DNA from 3 places in the Pseudoalteromonas translucida KMM 520 genome. Region 3 is predicted to be linked to each of the others. Evidence: predicted binding sites of a transcription regulator. Region 3 holds the regulator's gene; each other region holds the start of a gene.
What was found. The regulator MetJ, encoded in region 3, represses methionine synthesis genes. The targets are predictions, from matches to a motif close to TAGACGTCTAGACGTCTA.
Positions count from the first base shown of each region.

Region 1: a site for MetJ is predicted at 1,988-2,005, ahead of metA (homoserine O-acetyltransferase MetA). Genes of this name have one in related genera too.
Region 2: a site for MetJ is predicted at 2,748-2,765, ahead of metK (methionine adenosyltransferase). Genes of this name have one in related genera too.

Region 1 is NZ_CP011034.1:2,549,219-2,553,514, reverse strand. It holds gene PTRA_RS11755 (histone deacetylase family protein) at 1-70, opposite strand, end outside; gene ettA (energy-dependent translational throttle protein EttA) at 157-1,830, opposite strand; gene metA (homoserine O-acetyltransferase MetA) at 2,071-3,018, shown strand; gene PTRA_RS11740 (homocysteine S-methyltransferase family protein) at 3,008-4,093, shown strand; gene metH (methionine synthase) at 4,106-4,296, shown strand, end outside.
Region 2 is NZ_CP011034.1:733,668-737,963, forward strand. It holds gene rpiA (ribose-5-phosphate isomerase RpiA) at 1-121, opposite strand, end outside; gene PTRA_RS03400 (5-formyltetrahydrofolate cyclo-ligase) at 174-770, opposite strand; gene PTRA_RS03405 (hypothetical protein) at 791-1,342, opposite strand; gene metK (methionine adenosyltransferase) at 1,495-2,646, opposite strand; gene tkt (transketolase) at 2,950-4,296, shown strand, end outside.
Region 3 is NZ_CP011034.1:3,070,435-3,074,730, reverse strand. It holds gene PTRA_RS14205 (malic enzyme-like NAD(P)-binding protein) at 511-1,752, shown strand; gene metJ (met regulon transcriptional regulator MetJ) at 1,850-2,170, opposite strand; gene metB (cystathionine gamma-synthase) at 2,370-3,608, shown strand; gene metL (bifunctional aspartate kinase/homoserine dehydrogenase II) at 3,614-4,296, shown strand, end outside.

The DNA.
Region 1 (4,296 bases), 520 kb from region 3:
GATGTTTAGGATCAAAGCTAAACGAGTAATTAGGATGATAAACTAACGGCAAGTGAGGATTTAGAGTCATAAAATTCTATTTGTAGTTATAGTTATAAAACAAAAGCCCTACATAAATGCAGGGCTTAATTATTGCCTAGAGCTTAAAATTAGCTATTAACCAATCTTTTTGTATTTAATACGCTTAGGTTGAGTTGCCTCTGCACCTAACGTCTTTTTAAGCCACTCTTCGTATTCAGTGTAGTTACCATCAAAGAAGTTAATTTGGCCTTCGTCGCGGTAATCTAAAATATGTGTAGCAATACGGTCAAGGAACCAACGGTCATGCGATATACACATTACACAACCAGGAAACTCTAAAATAGCGTTTTCTAGTGCACGTAGTGTTTCAACGTCTAAGTCGTTAGTTGGCTCATCCAGTAGTAACACGTTGCCGCCAGCTTTTAATAACTTAGCAAGGTGTAAACGGTTACGCTCACCACCCGATAGGTCCTTAACAAACTTTTGCTGATCGTTACCTTTAAAGTTAAAACGGCTAACGTAAGCACGGCTTGGGAACTCAAAATTACCAATTTTAAGCACGTCTTGGCCGTCTGATATTTCTTGGAAAACAGTTTTGCTTTCGTCCATACCGTCACGGAACTGATCAACCGTTGCAATGTGTACGCTTTCACCTATGGTGATATTGCCGCTGTCTTGTTGTTGCTCGCCGCTGATCATTTTAAACAGTGTTGATTTACCCGCACCGTTTGCACCAATAATGCCCACAATGGCACCTTTTGGCATGCTAAAGCTTAAATCGTCGATTAATACACGGTCGCCAAAGCTTTTACGTAAGTTAGTTATTTCAAGCACTTGATCCCCTAAACGTGGGCCAGGCGGAATAAACATTTCGTTGGTTTCGTTACGTTTTTGATAATCAGACTGCTGCATTTCGGTAAACTGCGCCATACGTGCTTTTGACTTAGCTTGGCGGCCTTTAGGGTTTGAACGAACCCATTCAAGCTCTTGCGCAATTGACTTTTGACGTGCTTTTTCAGACTTTTGCTCTTGTTGTAGGCGCGCATCTTTTTGCTCTAACCACGAAGAGTAGTTACCTTCCCATGGAATACCTTCACCACGGTCAAGCTCTAAAATCCAACCTGCTACATTATCTAGGAAGTAACGGTCATGCGTTACCGCCACAACAGTGCCTTCGTAATCGTGTAAGAAGCGCTCTAACCAGGCAACCGACTCAGCGTCTAAGTGGTTAGTTGGCTCATCGAGAATAAGCATGTCTGGTTTTTCAAGTAACAGTCGGCATATAGCAACACGGCGGCGTTCACCACCCGAAAGGTGCTCAATTTTAGCATCCCACTCAGGTAAACGTAGTGCATCGGCAGCGCGCTCTAAAACGTTGTCTATGTTATGACCATCGTGCGCTTGAATAACCGCTTCAAGTTCGCCTTGCTCTTTTGCAAGTGCGTCAAAGTCAGCGTCTTCCATGGCGTATTCGTTATACACTTCGTCAAGGCGTTTAAGCGCATATTTAACTTCGCCAACCGCTTGCTCAACAATTTCGCGTACGGTTTTGCTTTCGTCTAGTACTGGCTCTTGCGGTAAGTAACCAATTTTAGTGCCTGGTTGTGGAAAGGCATCACCTTCAAAGTCTTGGTCAACACCGGCCATAATACGTAGCAATGTTGATTTACCAGAGCCGTTTAAACCAAGCACACCAATTTTAGCGCCCGGGAAAAAATGTAACGAGATGTCTTTTAAGATAGTGCGCTTAGGTGGCACAACCTTAGAAACTCGACTCATCGAGAATATAAATTTATCAGGTAAAACCATGGAAAAAACCTTCAAATAATAATAAAAATCACAATGCTCTATTGTAGTGGTTGACGGGTGAGGCAGTCAACGAATGGCCAATTTTAAACCGAGAAACAAACTATAAAGTGCACAAATGCGATTATAAAATAGGATGAAAAAATTTCATTTGGGTATTTAGACATCTATCCATCTATTGGTTGATATTTTTTCTTATCTGTTCATAATAAGTTTTCGGTTTTGATGAATAGGAGTAAAAGGATGCCAATTACAGTAAAAGACGAGCTACCAGCTATTGCTCGCCTGCGCCAAGAAAACGTATTTGTAATGCCACAAACTCGTGCAAAAACGCAAGAGATTCGCCCCATGCGTTTGGCTATTCTTAACTTAATGCCTAATAAAGTTGAAACCGAAGTACAGTTTATTCGTTTGCTTGCCAATTCGCCTTTGCAAGTAAATGTAGAACTACTGCGTCTTGACACTCATCGCAGTAGCAGTAATTCAGAGCAGCACCTAGATACCTTTTATCGTTATTTTTCAGAAGTAAAAAACAATAACTACGATGCATTAATAGTTACCGGCGCGCCGCTAGCGCATTTAGAGTACCAGGATGTAGCTTATTGGGATGAGTTTACCGCAATTTTAGATTGGGCTGAGCAGCATGTTACGTCTACACTTTTTTCGTGTTGGGCAGCACATGCGGCGCTTTATCATCATTATAAAATAAAGCGCGATTTAAAAACCGATAAACTGTGCGGCGTATTTACGCACCAATGTTATTTTGAACATGGGGCGTTAACGCGCGGCTTTGACGACACCTTTTTAGTACCGCATTCGCGTTATGGCCATGTAGATGTAAATAAAATAAATGCTTGCAATGAGCTAATCGTGCTAGCAGGTTCTGAGAAAGTAGGTGCTTACTTAGTTAAAAACAAGTCGGGCAGCCAAGTGTTTATTACCGGCCACCCAGAGTATGACGCCGACTCGTTAAAAGCTGAATACCAACGTGATTGCGAAAAAAGCGACAATGCGCCCAAACCCGAAAATTACTTTCCAGATGACGATGCAACTAAACAACCTTCAAAAACGTGGCAAAGCCATGCTTTTTTACTTTTTTCGAACTGGTTAAATTATTACGTGTACCAAACTACACCCTATGATATTAATTTAGTTAGCCAAGACGTAAGGACTAACAACTATGCCGAATAACCCTCTTAATAATGACCAAAATAAAAACAAGCACGACGAACTAAGTGCAGCGTTAAAAGAGCGTATTTTAATTTTAGATGGCGCTATGGGCACTATGATCCAAGCACACCAATTAGAAGAGCAAGACTACCGGGGTGAACGCTTTAAAGATTGGCATGTACTTATTCGCGGTAATAACGATTTACTAAGCCTTACGCAGCCTAAAATAATTACCGATATTCACCGTAGCTTTTTAGCTGCCGGTGCCGATATTATCGAAACCAATACCTTTAACTCCACCACCATTTCGATGGAGGATTACGACATGGCTAATTTAAGCCGTGAAATAAACCTAGAGTCGGCAAAATTAGCGCGGCTACTTTGCGATGAATTTAGTGCTAAAACGCCCGAAAAACCGCGTTATGTAGCAGGCGTACTTGGGCCAACATCAAAAACTTGTTCATTGTCGCCCGATGTAAACGATCCGGGCTATCGTAATGTTACTTTTGATCGTTTAGTTACTGCCTATGTAGAATCGACCTTGGCACTGATGGAAGGTGGCGCCGATATTATTTTAATCGAAACCATATTCGATACCCTCAATGCTAAAGCTGCATCGTTTGCAGTAGAAGAAGCGTTTGAGCAAGCAGGGCGCACATTACCAGTTATGATCTCCGGCACTATTACCGATGCCTCAGGGCGTACGCTTTCGGGGCAAACTACCGAAGCCTTTTATAACTCTATTCGCCATATTAAACCGCTTTCTATTGGCCTTAACTGCGCCTTAGGCCCTGATTTACTGCGCCAATATGTGCAAGAGTTGTCGCGTGTATGCGAAACCTTTACCTCAGTGCATCCAAATGCAGGTTTGCCTAACGAATTTGGTGGCTACGACCTAGAAGCAAAAGAAATGGCAACCGAAATTATTGATTGGGGTAAATCGGGTTTTATTAATATTGTAGGTGGTTGCTGCGGCACCACACCTGCGCATATTCGCGCCTTTGCAAAAGGTTTAGCGGGTGTTAAACCACGCCAGTTGCCAGAAATTGAAGTACGCATGCGTTTATCGGGCCTCGAAGCCTGTAACTTAAATTAAGGAGCCGCCAACATGACTCAAAAAATAGCAGTATTTACTAATGTCGGCGAACGTACCAATGTAACCGGCTCCGCCATGTTTAAACGTTTGATCATGGAAGAAGACTATGAAACCGCGCTAACTGTTGCCCGCGAGCAAGTAGAAAACGGCGCGCAGGTAATTGATATAAACATGGACGAAGCCATGTTGGACTCAAAAGCGGC
Region 2 (4,296 bases), 1.1 Mb from region 3:
AGCCTAGTGCATCAATAAAGTGATTAACCGTTGAGCCTGTACCTACACCTACAATAGTGTTCTCTTTTACAAACTCTAACGCTGCCCAAGCAGCTGCTTTTTTTAATTCGTCTTGTGTCATTGTTTTATGCTCATTTATGTCAAAAATTTCTACTGGTATACAAAGTAACGCTTTACCAGCAGTAGGTTTTATTTGGGGTGATAATTGTTTTAAGTGGCACATCCCATGATTCTATGGGTAAGGCTGTTACTTTTTGGCATTCATGTGCTAAACCAATAAGTTGCGGTTTTTGCCAGTGTTGCTGGTGTAGCCGCGCCAATGTCCGATCGTAAAACCCACCTCCCATTCCTAAGCGATTACCTTGGTTATCAAATGCCACTAACGGCATAAGTAGGTAATCAAGCTCTGGTAACGGGCATATTTGAGTACAATTGAGCTTAGGTTCCAAGATACCATAGCGGTTTGCCTTCATGGGTGAGTTTTTTTCATAACGCTGAAATAGTAAATTAGCCCCGTTAAAGGGGTGAATTACAGGTAAGTAAAGGTGATGTCCTTTATCCCATAATTCATTAATTAACAATGAGGTATCTAATTCGCCGTCGTTACTAAAATAAATAGCAATATGCTCTTTTTTAGAGCTTTTTTTGCCATTTAAGTATTGAATAAAATTCATTTTTAGCGATTGGGCGGCAATTAATTGTTGGTTGTTTGATAAATTATTACGCAGTTCGCGGACAGACGCTCTTATTGTTGCACGTTTATTGCTCACTTTAGGATTTCACCCCGTAATTAAAAAGAGAATAAGTTAGGGACGGTTAAGTATATTGCTAATAAAACAAGCAAAGTAACCGCCGTTGCTATGAGTGAATATAACAACACATTACTGCGTTTTTGCAGTGGCGTGAGTAACTCATCATCAAGCATAAGATCATCGTCTTGCCATTCTATGTGTTCATCGGTAATTGCTGTGGCTTCAACTTCGGGTAAGCGCTGTTCAAGCTCGTCTAGTTTTTCTTCAAGGCGAATTAAGCTACTGGTAATGTAATCAAGCGCATCAAAAATTCTGTCATCGCGCTGGCTACTCGTTGCACTTGCCAGTTGAGTACTTTGATTTGGGTTGGTAACAGCCTGCAGCTTACTTTTAATACCTAAGCTGGCAAGTAGTTTGGCTTGCTTTAGGGCTTTGTCTTTATTACTTGGCACAAATAGCGGTTTACCATTAAAAAAAAGCGACACTTTTTCATCTGATGTTTTTAATTTAGTAGCAAGCATGGCAGTAACAGCTTTGCTGTCAACGCCCTCAGCAAGTCCTACAAAGGTAACACGAAAGTTGTCGGCCATTTTTTATTCCCTAAGCTTTTATAGTAAAACGAGTATATACCGAAAGTGCAAAACAATTCGAGGGTGATTTATGTTTCACGGCTTGAATAATAAGCTTTAGATATAAAAACGACCCTTAAAAGGGCCGTTTATTATTTATATATTAATTAGCCTTAAAGGCCAGCAGCAGCGCGAAGTGCTTCTGCTTTATCGGTACGTTCCCAAGGGAACTCTTCACGACCAAAGTGGCCGTAAGCCGCAGTTGGAAGGTAAATAGGGCGCTCTAAATCAAGCATTTTAATTAAACCGTAAGGGCGCAAGTCAAAGTGCTCACGAATAAGCTCAATTAAACGGCTTTCTTCTAGTTTACTAGTACCAAAGGTTTCTACGCTTATAGACGTAGGCTCTGCAATACCAATAGCGTACGACACTTGTAGTTCACACTTATCAGCAAGACCAGCAGCAACAATGTTTTTAGCAACATAACGTGCAGCATACGCCGCTGAGCGGTCAACTTTTGATGGATCTTTACCAGAGAAAGCACCGCCACCGTGACGAGCCATGCCGCCGTAGGTATCTACAATGATTTTACGACCAGTTAAGCCACAATCGCCCATTGGTCCGCCAATTACAAAGCGGCCTGTTGGGTTAATAAAAAACTTAGTTGCGCTAGTAATTAGCTCAGCAGGAAGTACCGGCTTGATGATCGTTTCCATCACCGCTTCGATTAAATCTTTTTGTGAAATATCTTCGCTGTGCTGCGTAGAAAGTACTACAGCATCAATACCTACTGGCTTGCCGTTTTCGTATGCAAACGTAACTTGAGATTTTGCATCTGGGCGTAACCAGTTAAGCTCACCGCTTTTACGTACTTGTGCTTGGCGCTGTACTAAACGGTGTGAGTAAGTAATAGGAGCAGGCATTAGTACTTCAGTTTCGTTACATGCGTAACCAAACATTAAGCCTTGGTCGCCAGCGCCTTGCTCTTCTGGGCTAGTACGGTCAACACCTTGGTTAATGTCAGGAGACTGTTTACCAATAGTGTTTAAAATTGCACATGAATCTGCATCAAAACCCATATCTGAATTAGTGTAGCCAATGTCGCGAATTGTTTTACGTGTAATTTCTTCGATATCAACCCATGCGCTAGTAGTGATTTCACCACCAACCATAACCATACCGGTTTTCACGTAAGTTTCACACGCAACTCGGGCATGAGAATCTTGCTCAAGGATAGCATCAAGTACCGCATCAGAGATTTGATCGGCGATTTTATCCGGATGACCTTCAGAAACAGATTCAGAAGTAAATAAATGTTTTGCCATTGTATTTCTGCTCACAAATATTGCGCTTCACAAACGTCGGTATTAGCGCTTAAAAATTAAGGGGCGTATTTTATCGAAAACAAAACACCTTGCATAGTGTTTTTACGCCTAGACGTCTAAATAAAATATTTAATAACTTTTCGGTCTCAAAAAATATTCATAATGACCTATTATTATGGGTTTTTAATTGCACACCGCCCCTACAATAAGTAAGAATGGACTATACACTAGTCGCCAAGTTATACGGCGGCATAATCGAATACATAAATACCCGCGCAAAAATATATTAAGGTAGGAGAATTCATGCCATCTCGCAAAGAACTTGCAAATGCTATTCGTGTCTTGTCAATGGACGCAGTACAAAAGGCCAAATCTGGTCATCCTGGAGCCCCTATGGGCATGGCAGATATCGCAGAAGTATTATGGCGCGATTATCTAAAACATAACCCGACGAATCCAGAGTGGGCTGACCGAGATCGCTTTATATTATCGAACGGCCACGGTTCAATGCTTATTTATTCTTTATTACATTTAACTGGTTATGATTTACCGTTAGACGAAATTAAAAACTTCCGTCAAATGCATTCAAAAACACCTGGTCACCCAGAGTACGGTTATGCACCAGGTATCGAAACTACTACGGGCCCGTTAGGTCAAGGGATCACTAACGCAGTAGGTATGGCAATTGCCGAAAAAGCGCTAGCTGCACAGTTTAACCGTGAAGGTCACGATATTGTTGATCACTTTACCTATGCATTTATGGGCGACGGCTGCCTAATGGAAGGCATTTCTCATGAAGCAGGTTCACTTGCAGGCACATTAGGCCTAGGTAAGCTTGTTGCATTTTGGGATGACAACGGCATTTCTATCGATGGCGAAGTAGAAGGTTGGTTTACCGATGATACGCCAGCTCGCTTTAAAGCGTACGGTTGGCATGTAATTAGCGGTGTTGATGGCCACGACAGCGATGCTATAAGTGCTGCAATCGCAGAGGCTAAAAGTGTTACCGATAAGCCATCACTAATTTGTTGTAAAACAATTATTGGTTACGGTTCACCTAATAAGTCGGGTAGCCACGACTGTCATGGTGCACCACTTGGTGAGGACGAAATTAAAGCGTCTCGCGAATTTTTAGGTTGGACTGGCGATGCCTTCGAAATTCCTGCAGACATTTATGCACAATGGGATAGCAAAGAAAAAGGTCAACAGCTTGAATCAAGTTGGGATGAAAAATTTGCAGCATACGCAAAAGCATACCCAGAACTTGCAGCACAATACAAGCGTCGTATTAACAACGAACTGCCTGGCGATTGGGCTGCAAAATCTCAAGCGTACATTGAAGAGCTGCAAGCAAACCCAGCAAACCCTGCATCGCGTAAAGCGTCGCAAAATGCATTAAACGCATTTGGCCCGTTATTACCAGAATTTATGGGTGGCTCTGCCGATTTAGCAGGCTCAAACTTAACAATTTGGGATGGCTCTAAAGGCTTAACACGCGACGATGCAAGCGGTAACTACATTTATTACGGTGTACGTGAGTTTGGTATGTCGGCAATTATGAATGGTATTGCGCTGCATAAAGGCTTTATTCCTTACGGTGCTACATTCTTAATGTTTGTTGAATATGCAAAAAATGCCGTACGTATGGCT
Region 3 (4,296 bases):
ATGCTTTTTTTATGCCTAAAAATCCTCTAACTTCCCCCTAACCTCGTTAGTTTTAAGTTTTTGCCTTTGCATAACTATTTCCTGTTCTTATTCTCGGTATGCATAAACCTTTGCAGACAAATGACGTAATATTCTCTATATTTTTAATAGCTTAATTTTAAACTCGGTTTCTAAAAGTAGCCAACATGAAGCTATGTGTTGTTAAAGCAGAATAAATAATCGCTTTTAGCTGATTTTATTTACGTTTTATAAACACTGTTTTATGAATAATACTTTTAACTAAAATAAGCTTAAAAAGTGTCTTTTAGCACAATTTATATTTATGAAAAGTAGCAGTGTTTTTATCGAAGTTGCTGAAAATTCGCTTAAAATTAACAGATCTAGCATATAACAGGATAGACCTGATATTGCTTGGAATTTAAAAATAATAAGGGTATCGTACTTTAAGGCATGTTAAGTGTCGCTTTACTCCCTCTCACTTTAACTTAAATTGCAGGATATAATCGCGTTATGTCGGACTTTCGTGAACAAGCACTACATTATCACTCTCACCCCGTTCCAGGTAAAATCAGCATTGAGCTAACCAAGCCTGCAGAAACGGCTCATGATCTCGCTTTAGCTTATAGCCCCGGTGTAGCTGAGCCGGTGCGTGAAATTGCTGCTGACCCTGTAAATGCCTATAAGTACACAGGTAAAGGTAATTTGGTTGCAGTGATCACCAATGGTACTGCCATTTTAGGCTTAGGAAATTTAGGCCCGTTAGCATCAAAACCGGTAATGGAAGGTAAGGCGTTGTTATTTAAACGCTTTGCAGGTATTGATTCAATTGATATTGAAGTAAAACACCGCACTACCGAAGACTTTATAAATACTGTGGCTAATATTGCTGATACTTTTGGCGGTATTAACCTTGAAGATATTAAAGCACCTGAGTGTTTTGAAATTGAAAAGGCGCTTATTGAACGCTGTAGTATTCCTGTTTTTCATGATGATCAGCACGGCACGGCTATTGTAACGGCTGCAGGCATGATAAATGCGCTGGAAGTGCAAGGCAAAGATATTGAAGATGCAGTTATTGTATGTTTAGGTGCCGGCGCTGCTGCGATTGCTTGTATGGAGTTATTAATTAAGTGTGGTGCACTGCGTGAACATATTTATATGCTTGATCGTAAAGGTGTTATTCACACTCGCCGTGATGATTTAAACGAGTACAAACAGTTATTTGCTAACAATACCGATAAGCGCACATTACAAGATGTAATTGAAGATGCCGACGTATTTGTTGGTGTATCGGGCCCTAACTTGTTATCGGCCGATGATTTAAAATTAATGGCGGCAAGGCCAGTCGTATTTGCTTGTTCGAACCCAGATCCTGAGATTGATCCGGCACTGGCACACGGCGCACGTAGCGATTTAATTATGGCAACAGGGCGCTCAGATTACCCTAACCAAGTTAATAACGTGTTGTGTTTTCCGTTTATTTTCCGTGGTGCGCTTGATGTACGTGCTAGTGAAATTAACGATGAAATGAAAATTGCAGCGGTTGAAGCTATTCGCAGCATTGCCAAAGAGCCGGTTCCGGTAGAAGTGCTAAAAGCAGCCGGTGTAGATAAGCTAGCGTTTGGTGCAGAGTATATTATTCCTAAACCTATGGACCCGCGTTTATTGCCGCGTATTGCTAAAGCGGTTGCATTAGCGGCTATTGCTTCAGGCGTAGCGCAAATAGAGCTGCCAGCAAACTATATGGAATAAGCAGCATTATTTACTCGGTGTTAAGTTACTTCAGTGTAATTTATAGCCATAAAAAAACCTCAGCATGGCTGAGGTTTTTTTGTTTAAAAGCAGCTGTTTAGTCTTCGTTTAAAACAGGAACTTCTAAGCCCATTTCTTGCATTATTTTTTTCACTTCTTCAGGCACTTTTTCGGCGTTATCTTTACGTAAATCATCATCGTTAGGTAACGGTTGCCCGGTAAACGCATGTAAAAACGCTTCACATAATAGCTCGCTATTAGTTGCATGACGTAAGTTATTAATTTGCCTACGGGTGCGTTCATCGGTTAGTACTTTTAATACATTTAGCGGGATCGAAACGGTGATCTTTTTAACTTGCTCTGATTTTTTCCCGTGTTCTGCGTATGGGTGAATATACTCGCCATTCCATTTTGCCATAAGATGTATCGTTGCCTCAGATTATTAATTGCTCACCCTACTAAAAAATAGCGTGAATATGCGTGAAATTCTATCGATTTAAACAAATTAGTCAAATACTTGTTGCACAGAAGGCTAGGTGTTTAAATGTTTTGACTTCTTAAGTTGAATGAATTAATGTTTTAGACGTCTAAACATCTAAATAAAGCAGGTAATAAATATGAGCGAAAAAAATAAAGCGACAATTGCAGTTCGCAGTGGTGTCGATGCTGATAAGCACCATGGCGCGGTTGTACCTCCGCTGTATTTATCAACCACTTATTCGTTTGCCGACTTTGATAAAAAACGTCAATATGACTATGGCCGTAGTGGTAATCCAAATCGTGATACTTTAGCCCAAGCACTCAGCGAGCTTGAAGGTGGCGCTCGCGGCATTATTACTGCAACAGGAATGGCTGCCGTACATTTAGCCACTCAGCTGCTTAATAATGACGATACGTTAGTGATCCCCCACGACTGTTATGGCGGCAGCTACCGTTTATTTACCTCATTACAAAAGCGCGGCCTATTAAAGCTCGAAGTGTTAGATTTAACTAAACCAGAAAGTTTGCAGCAAATTTTAGTAATTAAACCTAAGTTAATTTGGATAGAAACCCCGAGCAATCCTATTTTACGTTTAACTGACATTAAAGCAGTAACCGATATTGCTAAGCAATGCGGTGCTTTGGTCGCCGCAGATAACACTTTTTTATCGCCCGCATTACAAAATCCGATTAAATTTGGCGTTGATATTGTGGTGCACTCAACCACTAAATACATAAATGGCCACTCAGATGTGGTTGGCGGTGCGGTTATTGCTGCAACTGACGCACTAGGTGAAGAACTGGCTTGGTGGGCAAATAATATTGGCATAACGGGGGCACCGTTCGATAGTTATTTAACCTTGCGTGGCTTGCGTACTTTAAATGTACGCTTACGGCAGCATCAAGAAAACGCCTTAGCTATTGCTAAGTACCTTGAAAGCTCAAAATTTGTTAGCCAAGTATATTACCCGGGGCTAGAGTCGCATCCACAACATGAATTAGCTAAAGCACAGCAACTTGGTTTTGGTGGCATGGTTAGTTTTGACATTAAAGGTGATGTGAATGACGCCGCAGCATTTTTAACAAACCTACAAACATTTAGCTTAGCTGAATCTTTAGGTGGCGTAGAGAGCTTAATATGCCACCCAGCAACAATGACGCATGCAGGAATGGAAGCCGAGGCTCGTTTAGCCGCTGGCGTTGGCGATACGCTTATTCGTGTGTCGGTAGGTATTGAAGATGTAGCAGATTTATTAGCAGACTTTGATCGGGTATTTAATTTAGTGCAACCAGGCCAGCACAATAACGCAGGTAAAGCAGGTGCTAGCGCAAGTAGTAATGTTAAATTGAGCGCTGCTCACCCGGCGTTGTGGTAATTAATATGACTAATAATATTCATAAATTTGGTGGTTCGAGTTTAAGCTCAGCCGAGCGCTATAAAAGCGTTGCAAAAATAATTTTAGGGCAAGCTCAGCCTGGTGATTGTGTAGTGGTATCGGCTGCGGGGAAAACCACAGATACATTAGTAAAACTGTGGCAAAGTTATCAGCAGCACGATACTCAAGCGCTCGCTGATATTGTATTGCAGTTAAACAATCATCAAAGTGATTTAATAACGCAGTTACTGCAGGGGGATTTAAAGCGCAGCGCCTTAACCACGCTAAATGAAGAGCTAAGTTTAGTTACTAAATTAGCGAGTACTGAGCAGTTGCAAGAAGCAGCGTTACTCGCCCATGGTGAGTTGTGGTCAGCTCGTTTGCTCGCAGCGTATTTACAGCAACTTAATGTTGCTGCATGCATGCAAGACGCAAGAGGCTTGTTTACGCTAAGTGGTGGACAATTATTGCATAGCCAAAATACGCAGCAGTGTAGTGAGCTTATTAGCCAGCACAAAATTAACGTGGTAACAGGGTTTATTGCGGCTAATACCATGGGCGATACGGTCACTCTTGGTCGCAATGGTAGTGATTACAGTGCAACCTTATTGGCAAGTTATTGTAATGCTAAACAAGTCTATATTTGGACCGATACACAAGGGATATTTAGTACCGACCCACGTAAAGT